DNA from 3 places in the Bradyrhizobium sp. sBnM-33 genome. Region 3 is predicted to be linked to each of the others. Evidence: riboswitches for the same ligand, from Rfam matches in the RefSeq annotation. Region 3 holds a riboswitch; each other region holds the start of a gene.

Region 1 (3,274 bases), 1.6 Mb from region 3:
TGTCGGCATCGCCCTGCACCACCGCGAGCCCCTTGGCGACGCAGCGGTTGACGCCCTCGCGCGACAGCTCGATGCCGCGGCCATCGATGCCGCGGCTCTCCAGGAGTTGCAGCAACTCGCCATCGCCGCAGCCGACGTCGAGCACTTTTGAGCCGGCCGGAATCATTTCTGCGACGAGGAGATGATCGGTGCGATACTTGCCCGTGCGATCGGGAGCGATCCCGCCGAGCGGCAACGCTTGTTCCTGAAGGGCCATATCAGCCACCTCTAGAGCTTTTCCGTTCCGATGTAGTCGGAACGGAAAATGCTCTACCTTTCTTGTTTTGACGCGTTTTCTTCACGCGAACCGGTATCCACTTCGCTTGAAAACGCTTTGCTCTCAAGGCCGCGCGCCTTGCCCGCGGATTCCAGAAAGGCGCGAGAAATGTCGAAGAACTCGGGCACGTCGAGCAGGAAGGCATCGTGGCCGCGGTCGGTCTCGATCTCGGCGAACGACACCCGCGCGCTCGACGCGTTCAGCGCGTGCACCAGCGCCCGCGATTCCGAGGTCGGAAACAGCCAGTCGGACGTGAACGACACTACGCAGAAGCGGGTCTTGATGCCGCGAAATGCTTCCGCCAGCACGCCGTCATGGTCGGCGGCGATATCGAAATAGTCCATCGCCCGCGTCAGATAGAGATAGCTGTTGGCATCGAAGCGCTCGACGAACGACGAGCCCTGATAGCGCAGATAGCTTTCGACTTGGAAATCCGCGTCGAACGAAAACGTCGGCAGTTCGCGGTCCTGCATCCGCCGCCCGAACTTGCGATGCAGCGCGGCATCGGAGAGATAGGTGATGTGCCCTGCCATCCGCGCGACCGCCAGTCCGCGATGCGGATGCGTGCTGCGTTCGAAATAGCGCCCATGGTGCCAGTCCGGATCGGCCATCACGGCCTGCCGGCCGAGTTCGTGAAACGCAATGTTTTGCGCCGAATGGCGCGTTGAGCAGGCGACCGGCAGCGCGGAAAACACTCGTTCCGGATAGGCTGCCGTCCATTGCAGCACCTGCATGCCGCCCATCGATCCGCCGATCACGCACAACAATGTTTCGATGCCCAGCCGGTCGAGCAGCATGGCCTGCGCGCGGACCATGTCGGGGATCGTGATGATCGGAAAATCCAGTCCCCACGCCTTACCGGTCGCGGGATTCGTCGAGGCCGGACCGGTCGATCCCATGCAGCCGCCGATCACGTTCGAACAGATGATGAAATATCTGTCGGTGTCGAGCGGACGGCCTGGACCGACCATGATTTCCCACCAGCCGGCCTTGCCAGTCAGAGGATGCACGTTGGCGACATGCTGATCCAGCGTTAGCGCGTGGCAGATCAGGATCGCGTTGGAGCGGTCGGCGTTCAGTTCGCCATAGGTCTGGTATGCGATCTGGAATGGCGCGAGATCGATGCCGCAATCGAGCTTCAAGGGCTGCTCGAAGCCGAATTTGACCACCGGCGAAGTCGGATGGTCGGCCTCGTGGGCGCGATCCTCGCTGTGAATCGACGGACTGGATACCGACTGCAATTGTGTCATCCCGACCTTCCTCCTCGCGGAGGTCTTTACAGACAGAAATCAGGCCGTAAAAAACCCGGCCTGAACGAAAGGTTCGGCCGGGATCAATCTGTCCCCGGCCTGTTTAGCGAGTTGTTTAACGTGGCTGCAAGCCGGCCGGCTCAAATGACCACGGAATGGAACAAAGCTAGTCCGAAGCAGGTCCCCCGTCAAGGCAGCCGCATGGTTAACCGGGCTCGCAGACCTCATGGTGAGGAGGTGCCCTTGCGCCATCTCGAACCATGAGGGAGAACGGGCTTCATCCTTCGAGACGCGGCGCATGCGCCGCTCCTCAGGATGAGGTAAAGCTCTCATCAGGTTACGCCCAATGTCCAAGGCTCCCCCGGCTCCGCCCTCGCTGCAGGAATTGCGCAAGGAGATCGACGCGATCGACGAGCAGGTCCATCGCCTGCTGATGGCGCGCGGCGATATCATCGACCGGCTGATCCAGGTGAAGCAGACCCAGGAAGTGGGGTCGGCATTCCGGCCCGCGCGCGAGGCCAGCATGATGCGCAGCCTGGTCGAGCGTCATCGCGGCATGCTGCCGCTCGATACCATCGAGAGCATCTGGCGCGTCATCATCTCGACCTTCACTTACGTCCAGGCGCCGTTCTCGGTGCATGCAGACGTCTCGGTCGGCGAGCCCGCGATGCGGGATTCGGCGCGGTTTCACTTCGGCTTCGTCGTGCCCTATGTCGGCCATTTCAGCGCGCAGGCCGCAGTCGAGGCGGTGGCGAAATCGAAGGGCGATCTGGCGCTGGTCTCGGCGGTCTCGAGCCGCACGGGGTGGTGGAGTGCGCTGGAAGCCGATGGCGCGCCAAAAATCATTGCGCGGCTGCCGTTCCTCGAACGCGCCGATCATCCGGCCGCGCTGCCGGTATTCGTGATCTCGCGCGTCGCTGATGATGCCATGGTGACGGAGGTGCAGATGTGGAGCGTGCGCGTCGCCGGCTGGAACGCCGATATCGCCCGAGCGCTGGCGCCGCTCGCCGAAATCGTCGCCGTGCCCGATACCGCTTTCGATGGCGCGGCGCTTCTGGTGTCGGATGCCGGCACCGGGTTCGAAAAGATCAAGACCGCCCTGATCCAGGCCGGCGCCTCGGTGCGCTCGTCGGCTCTCGTCGGCAGCCACGCAACGCGCTATACGGTGCCCCCGAACGGGTCGGCGAAGCCTTAAAACGCCGCCCGAAATTCCGGAGTTGAAGATGAACCGCCCCGTGCCGAATCCCGGCATTCTCGATATTGCGCCCTACACGCCCGGCAAGACGCCGGTGCCGGAGCTGGGCCGCAAAGTGTTCAAGCTGTCGGCCAACGAGACCCCGTTCGGGCCGTCGCCGAAGGCGATCGAAGTCTACAAGGACGTGGCGGCGCACCTGGAGGACTATCCGGAAGGAACTTCGCGGGTGCTGCGCGAAGCGATCGGCCGCGCCTACGGGCTCGATCCCAGCCGCATCATCTGCGGCGCCGGCTCGGACGAAATCCTCAACCTTTTGGCGCATACCTATCTCAGCCAGGGCGATGAGGCGATCTCGACCGCCCACGGCTTCCTGGTCTATCCGATCGCGACGATGGCGAACGGCGCCAAGAACGTTGTCGCGCCCGAGACCAATTTTACCGCCGACGTCGACGCCATTCTCGCGCGCGTGACGCCGCGCACGAAACTGGTGTGGCTCGCCAACCCAAACAACCC
Region 2 (3,274 bases), 630 kb from region 3:
TGGTGCCGCCGGTGACAAGCTCACGGCGGAGCGCGCTGCTTTAACGGCTGCGAAACGTCGGCGCGAGGAACGCCAGGATGAACTCGAATCCGGTCAGGTTGTGCGACTCGCGGTCGTCCGGCGCTACCTTGAACAGATGCTCGTGGGGATGCGTAATCGATTGCTCAACTTGCCCGGCGAGACCGCCTACATGCTCGCAATGCGTCCGCAGGCCGAATGCTTCGAGATTCTGGACGATAGTGTTCGCGCCGCCCTCGAGGAGATTGCCGATCCCGCCGGCGCTGCCGCACGCGCCGCTGCTGCCGGCGTCGAGAGCAAGAATGGTGAACCCAATAGGAGAGACGACAATGATAGCGAAAAAGAGGATGCCACAGACGCTGCTGAGTGACGAGGTCCCCGGCTTTCGGATTGGCCCGACTGGCGAAGTAGAAATTTTGACCGAGGCCGAGGTCGAGGCACTGGTCTGGCCCGCCGTCCGCGAAGCGATGCATAGAGCGGGCTGGCCGAGGCCAAAACGGACGCTGCACTGATGACACCTTTTGGTTCACGGACCGGCTGCACGTTGTCGATCTCACCGATGATGTGCGCTTTCTTGTACCTGAACAGAGCCGTCACGCATGCTCCCGGTCCATTCCCCGGTTCGACCCGAAGACAGTGTCAAATTCCCGCTTGATAACTCCGGGTCAAACCAGCTCTGGAAAACGATATCAGAGCCTGCTATACTGACACTGCATCCAGAGAAGGGGCCACACCCTCGCCAACCTGCCGAATCCGGGCAAGGTGGTTTCCCGCAAGGGAGATGCGGCCATTCGGCAACGAAACGGGTCGCGCGAATGTCAGTCCTCCTCGGGATCCGAAGGAGGGATTTTTATGCCTACACGTAAGTTCAAGACCCCCGCGACCGGTTCGAGTGAGCTAACTTCGGCTGGCATTCCTTGGTCCGAGGTGCCTGAATCCCCGTGTCCCTATACCGAATGGCTGGATGGGCGCCACGGCCCGGCGAAGGACGCGCTGCCGTCCGTTGATCAGTTTCCTATCCCCGAAGCACTTTTAGCTCTTCCTATTCTGCATGCTGACCGTCCACGCGGATCAAAGCCAATGGCCGATGTTCATGGCGCAAGGCAACGACTGGCTGGTTGCCGCCCTGGAGCTTGGTTGGTCAGTCCGTTCACCGGCTGGCGGTGGGCCAAATGGCCTCATGGAGAAGTTGGCTGGCTTTCGGCCGATACGGTGCTGCCTGACGCCCTCCGCGTGCGATCACGCAACGATGTTCAGTAGGCGTAGCCTAGAGAGCGGTGATGCCCAATTCTGACAGCCGGGAACTGACACGCAGAAGCATCTTAGTTGGTGCGACCGCTTCATTGATTTGCAGGCCAGCCATTGTGCGGGCCGCAAGCTTGATGCCGATCCAGCAACTGATTCTCTCGACCGTTTCAATCAATCCAGAAAAGCCCTCGTTGGGCTTTATCGGCACCTGGCGGATTCACTTCATGAGGCAAGCCTTGAGGAGAGGCTGGGAAGGCCGTGACTCCCAGACGTTCGGTGGAACTTCTGAAGCTGCCGCTCGATGCTATGTCATGTGGATGACCGCACAGGGATTGTGAAAAGCCGGAGGGATGGCCCACGTAATTCTATGGGCGACGGCACCGGCGGACGACGTCGGAATCCGCTTCGCATTTTCGAAGCCGCGTTTGCCGACGCTGCCAAAAGAACTTTGTATAGTACTCTTAAAGGCTGCCCATCGGTTGGGGCATCGTGTTTGGGCGACGCGAATGTAGTGCGCGCGAAAGGCGTGTCCCTTCCCGGATTATTTCGTGGGGGCGGCAGGAGTTTGTGATCGAGCAGGAACTGTAGCGCCTTGCGGAAGGCGTCCTCGGTATCGATTGTCTTTGCGAATCCAGCTTGGCGCAGCTTGACGGTGCTCACGAATGCCCGAGGTCCTTCCAGGGCGCGTAGGCGAATGCGAAGTCCGTATGCTGGTCTCCTTGGCCGACAAGCTCCCGCAGGCTCCGTGAACGAAGTCCGTACTTCGTGACGGATCCGGTCCCAGAGATCCGGATTTTCCTTTTGGGTAGGCTGCCACGCTCGTTGGCATGTCCGGCCCCGTTTCGACACCAAGGAGTCTGGCCATGGCTGGCCACACCTTCCGCCACTCGAACACGTCGCCGTAGGTGATATTGAACGAACTAGGCAGCTCCGGCTTGGATTTCTCAGCCGCTCAGGCTCAAAATCTGAAGGTCATAGGTTCAAATCCTATCCCCGCAACCAGAAAGAGCCGCCAAGTCAAAGGCTTGGCGGCTTTTCTTTTGATTGGGAATTCCTGAAACTGACCGTATCTTTCGTTCGAATCGCTCTCGCTCCGCCATCGACCAGGGCAGTCTGCCTTCGAGCTCGGTCGACCAGCCCCAAAATCCCAACAAACTGAGACCTTTTGGGTGACGGACCGTACTAGAGATTACCGAAGAGGCGGCAATTTGCGGCTGGAGATGACATTTTTCTCCAAAGCTTCGTACTTCGTCATTTCAGTACAGTTCTGAAAACCAAAGGGCGAGCGCAATAACTTGCGCTGCAGTTTGCTCAGGGTTCGAATCCTTCTCCGACGAGCAAGAGTAACAGCCTCTCTAACTTTCAGCAGCCCCGACCGGGAATGTCCGCTATCGGCGGGATAGTGTTGAAAAAGTCTTTTTGGGGGTCACGAACGGAAATTTCTAGAGCCGCTGATGCGTTTCGCGCGCGGCGATATGAGGGGACCACATCGTTTCACACAAAAACGACCACAGAGCATCGTATCGGCGCTACGGAGTATTGCTGTGGCGGAGTCGGCTAAAAATCAAATTTTGCGAGATTTCGGCGTCGTTCGATTTTCGACTTTTGCAACACTATCGGCGGAAGCGCGGAAAACATTTGCTCGTATTGAGATCACTCAGTTTGACCCGAAGCCGAACCATCGCAACAAACACGGGATGTCCGATATGCGGCGCGTCAAACTAGTAGAAACATTAACCTACGTTAAACCGCTGCGGCGGCGACAGTGCTTGCGACTTCATTACGCTTCTCGGCGGCGCGGCGGCCGCATGGCCGCTAGCGGCACGGGCCTCGCGCATGTCTATTCGATCAGGATCAGACCGGGAGGGAGTGAATCGTCGTATAGACTGGCCCAGTCGGATCGTCCGATCGGAACGAACCCTTTGATTTTTGCGGTCTGCAGCGCAGGGACGCCGGATTTCTCCAGCTTGCTGGCAATCAAACCGCGCAAAGGCATGGGCAAATCCAA
Region 3 (3,274 bases):
GTACATCGCATCCGGCCGGGACAGCATTTTCTCGTAGACCAGACGGCCGACGATCTGGCCGTGCTCGAGGATGAACGGCACCTCGCGCGAGCGCACTTCGAGCACGGCGCGCGCGCCCTGCCCGCCGGCGCCGGCATAGCCGAAGCCGGGGTCGAAGAATCCGGCGTAATGCACGCGGAATTCGCCGACCAAGGGATCGAACGGCACCATTTCCGCGGCGTAATCCGGCGGCACCTGCACGGCCTCCTTCGAGGCCAGGATGTAGAACTCGCCGGGATCGAGGATGAGGCTACCGTCCGGGCGCGCCGGGATCGGCTCCCAGAATTCGTCGACCGCATAGCCGCCGCGGCGGTCGATATCGACCACGCCGGTGTGGCGCTTGGCGCGGTAGCCGACGAAGCCGCCCGTGTTCTCGCCGGAGAGATCGACCGACAGCGCCACGCCATTCGCGAGATCGGCATCGTCGATATCGACCAATCGCTCGGCGCCATGCAGCGCGTCGAGCTCGTCGGCATCGAGGATGGCGTCGCCGGTGCGGAAACGCACTTGTGATAGCCGCGAGCCCTCGCGCAGCAGCACCGGAAACGTCTTCGGGCTGATCTCGGCATAGAGCGGGCCGTGATAGCCGGCGCCGATCATATCGAAGCGGCGGGTGCCGTCGGCAATCACGCGGGTGAAAACGTCGAGCCGTCCAGTCGAACTCTTCGGGTTGGCCGCGGCCACGATCTGTGGCGGCAGCGCGAGGCTTTCCAGCAGCGGCACGATGTAGACGCAATTAGTCTCCAGCACCGCGCCGTCGGAGAGGTTTATTTCATGCAGCTTCAATTCGTCGATGCGCTCGGCGACGGTCGCGCCGGGACCGGGCAGGAAGCTCGCGCGTACCCGGTAGGCAACGTCGCCAAGGCGTAAATCGAGGCTCGCCGGCTGGATCTGGCTTTCGACAAACGGATAGGCCGGCAGGATCAGGCCCGCATCCGCCATCGCCGCGATCATGCGGTCGGGTAGAATTCCGTTACCGTCGGGCGGAAGCGTGAACGACACGGCGCGGTCCTCTGAGGTGGCCCTGGATGCCCAAATGTCATCCAAACCTCGTAAATATGGGCTTTTAGGGGTTATCCGATGGCTGCCTTGACTGAAAGGGCGCAAGCGAATATCAGCATGACTTATCCCGTGGTGATTTGAGCCGGCCGGCTTGCAGCCACGTTAAATAAATCGCTAAACAGGCCGGGGACACGTGTGATCCCGGCCTGTGGAAATTATTCCAGGCCGGTTTTTTGTGGCCATTTTCCGGTGGTCACGGCGGAGGTCACATGTCTGAAGTTGGTTCTACCAAGCGTTTTCGTCCCGAAACCCGCCTTGTCCATGGCGGCACGCTGCGCTCGCAATTCGGCGAGACGTCGGAAGCGCTGTTCCTCACCCAAGGCTATGTCTACGACAGCGCGGAGCAGTGCGAGGCGCGCTTCAAGGGCGAGGATCCCGGCTTTATCTATTCGCGCTATTCCAATCCCACGATTTCAATGTTCGAGCGCCGCATGATCGAGCTCGAAGGTGCGGAAGCTGCTCGCTCCACCGCCACCGGCATGGCCGCGGTGACGACCGCGATCCTCGCACCGCTCAGAGCCGGCGATCATGTGGTGGCATCGAAAGCCCTGTTCGGCTCGTGCCTGTACGTCGTGCAGGACCTCCTGCCGCGCTACGGGATCGAAACGACGCTGGTCGACGGCCTCGATCTCGACCAATGGCAGCGCGCATTGCGGCCTAACACCAAGACCTTCTTTCTGGAGAGCCCGACCAACCCGACGCTCGACGTGCTCGATATTCCCGCGATTGCCGAGATCGCGCACAAGGGCGGCGCGCGGCTGGTCGTCGATAACGTCTTCGCCACGCCGATCTGGCAGAGCCCGCTTTCGCTCGGCGCCGATGTCGTGGTCTACTCCGCAACCAAACATATCGACGGTCAAGGACGCTGCCTCGGTGGCATTATTCTCTCGTCCGAAGCTTTCATCGCAGAGCACATTCACAACTTCATGCGGCAGACCGGGCCATCGCTCTCGCCCTTCAACGCGTGGGTCCTGCTCAAGGGACTGGAGACGCTGGGAGTGCGGGTACGCGCGCAGACCGACAACGCGGCGAAAATCGCCGAGGCGTTGGCAAGCCATCCGAAGATTTCGCGATTGATCTATCCTGGCCGCGCCGATCATCCGCAAGCGGAGCTGGTGAAGAAGCAGATGCGCGGCGGCTCGACGCTGATCGGCTTCGAGGTGAAGGGCGGCAAGGCCGCCGCCTTCCGCGTCCTCAATGCGCTGCAGATCTCGCGCATCTCCAACAATCTCGGCGATGCCAAGAGCCTCGTCACCCATCCTGCGACCACCACGCATCAACGGCTGACACCGGAGGCGCGCGCCGAGCTCGGTATCAGCGAAGGCTTTATCCGTTTCTCGGCCGGGCTCGAGCATGCCGATGATCTGATCGAGGATTTTGAGGCGGCGCTGGAGAAGGCGTGAGCAGGCGAATGGACGGTGCTTCCGTCGTCATTGCGAGCGAAGCGAAGCAATCCAGAATCTTTCCTACGGGAGCAATGGATTGCTTCGTCGCTAGCGCTCCTCGCAATGACGGCGGATGGTTCGTCCGCACATCACCTCACATCGGCCGATACGCCCGCACGTCCGAGGGCACGGTGACGCCGAGCTTGATCTGGCCGACCGACTTGATGATGTCATCGCCGAGCAGTTGGGCGAAACAGGCATAGCCCCAATCGCTCATATGCAGGCCGTCGGCGATCACGAAATTCTCGATCGGAATCGCCTGCCGCTCGTGCCAGTCCTTCATCACCGCGAACCGCGGGAAGACGCCGACCTTGCGAAGCTCGGCCGTCTTGTTCAGCAGCTTCATCATCTTGCCGGCGCTTTCCGCATGCTCGTTGACCCGCGGCGAATATTGCGGATCGATCAGCACGACGTCGGAGCCTGCAGCCTGAATACGCGTGATGCCTTCGTCGATGAGCTTGGCAGTCTCGGCGGGATCCAGATTGCGCAGCACCGCATTGGTGCCGACCTGCCAGATCACCAGGTCAGGATGCAAGTCGATCACGGAAGTCTGCAGCCGCTTCATCATTTCCGGCGCGTCCTCGCCGCCTTTGCCGGCATTGATGACGGAGATGTCGGCCGTCGGATATTTGCGGCGTAGCTGCGCTGCGAGCCTGTTCGGATACGTAAACTCCGGTGAACTGGAGCCGTACCCCTGGGTCGATGACGATCCGAAAGCGACGATCACC

The links. A riboswitch is a leader RNA that binds a small molecule or an ion and turns the genes downstream of it on or off. The one in region 3 is predicted to bind S-adenosylmethionine.
Region 1: it holds a riboswitch for S-adenosylmethionine, as region 3 does, so the genes downstream of both, RX328_RS39300 (homoserine O-acetyltransferase MetX) here and RX328_RS03560 (O-succinylhomoserine sulfhydrylase) in region 3, are expected to answer to the same signal.
Region 2: it holds a riboswitch for S-adenosylmethionine, as region 3 does, so the genes downstream of both, RX328_RS06545 (hypothetical protein) here and RX328_RS03560 (O-succinylhomoserine sulfhydrylase) in region 3, are expected to answer to the same signal.

Annotation. Positions count from the first base shown of each region.
Region 1 is NZ_CP136624.1:8,376,706-8,379,979, forward strand. It holds gene metW (methionine biosynthesis protein MetW) at 1-256, opposite strand, end outside; gene RX328_RS39300 (homoserine O-acetyltransferase MetX) at 310-1,566, opposite strand; SAM riboswitch at 1,649-1,728, opposite strand; gene RX328_RS39305 (chorismate mutase) at 1,913-2,761, shown strand; gene hisC (histidinol-phosphate transaminase) at 2,790-3,274, shown strand, end outside.
Region 2 is NZ_CP136624.1:1,384,176-1,387,449, forward strand. It holds gene RX328_RS06540 (hypothetical protein) at 1-388, shown strand, start outside; SAM-I-IV-variant riboswitch at 726-830, shown strand; gene RX328_RS06545 (hypothetical protein) at 1,299-1,604, shown strand; gene RX328_RS06550 (hsp70 family protein) at 3,107-3,274, opposite strand, start outside.
Region 3 is NZ_CP136624.1:757,260-760,533, reverse strand. It holds gene RX328_RS03565 (2'-deoxycytidine 5'-triphosphate deaminase) at 1-1,041, opposite strand, end outside; SAM riboswitch at 1,161-1,240, shown strand; gene RX328_RS03560 (O-succinylhomoserine sulfhydrylase) at 1,311-2,504, shown strand; gene RX328_RS03555 (SGNH/GDSL hydrolase family protein) at 2,641-3,274, opposite strand, start outside.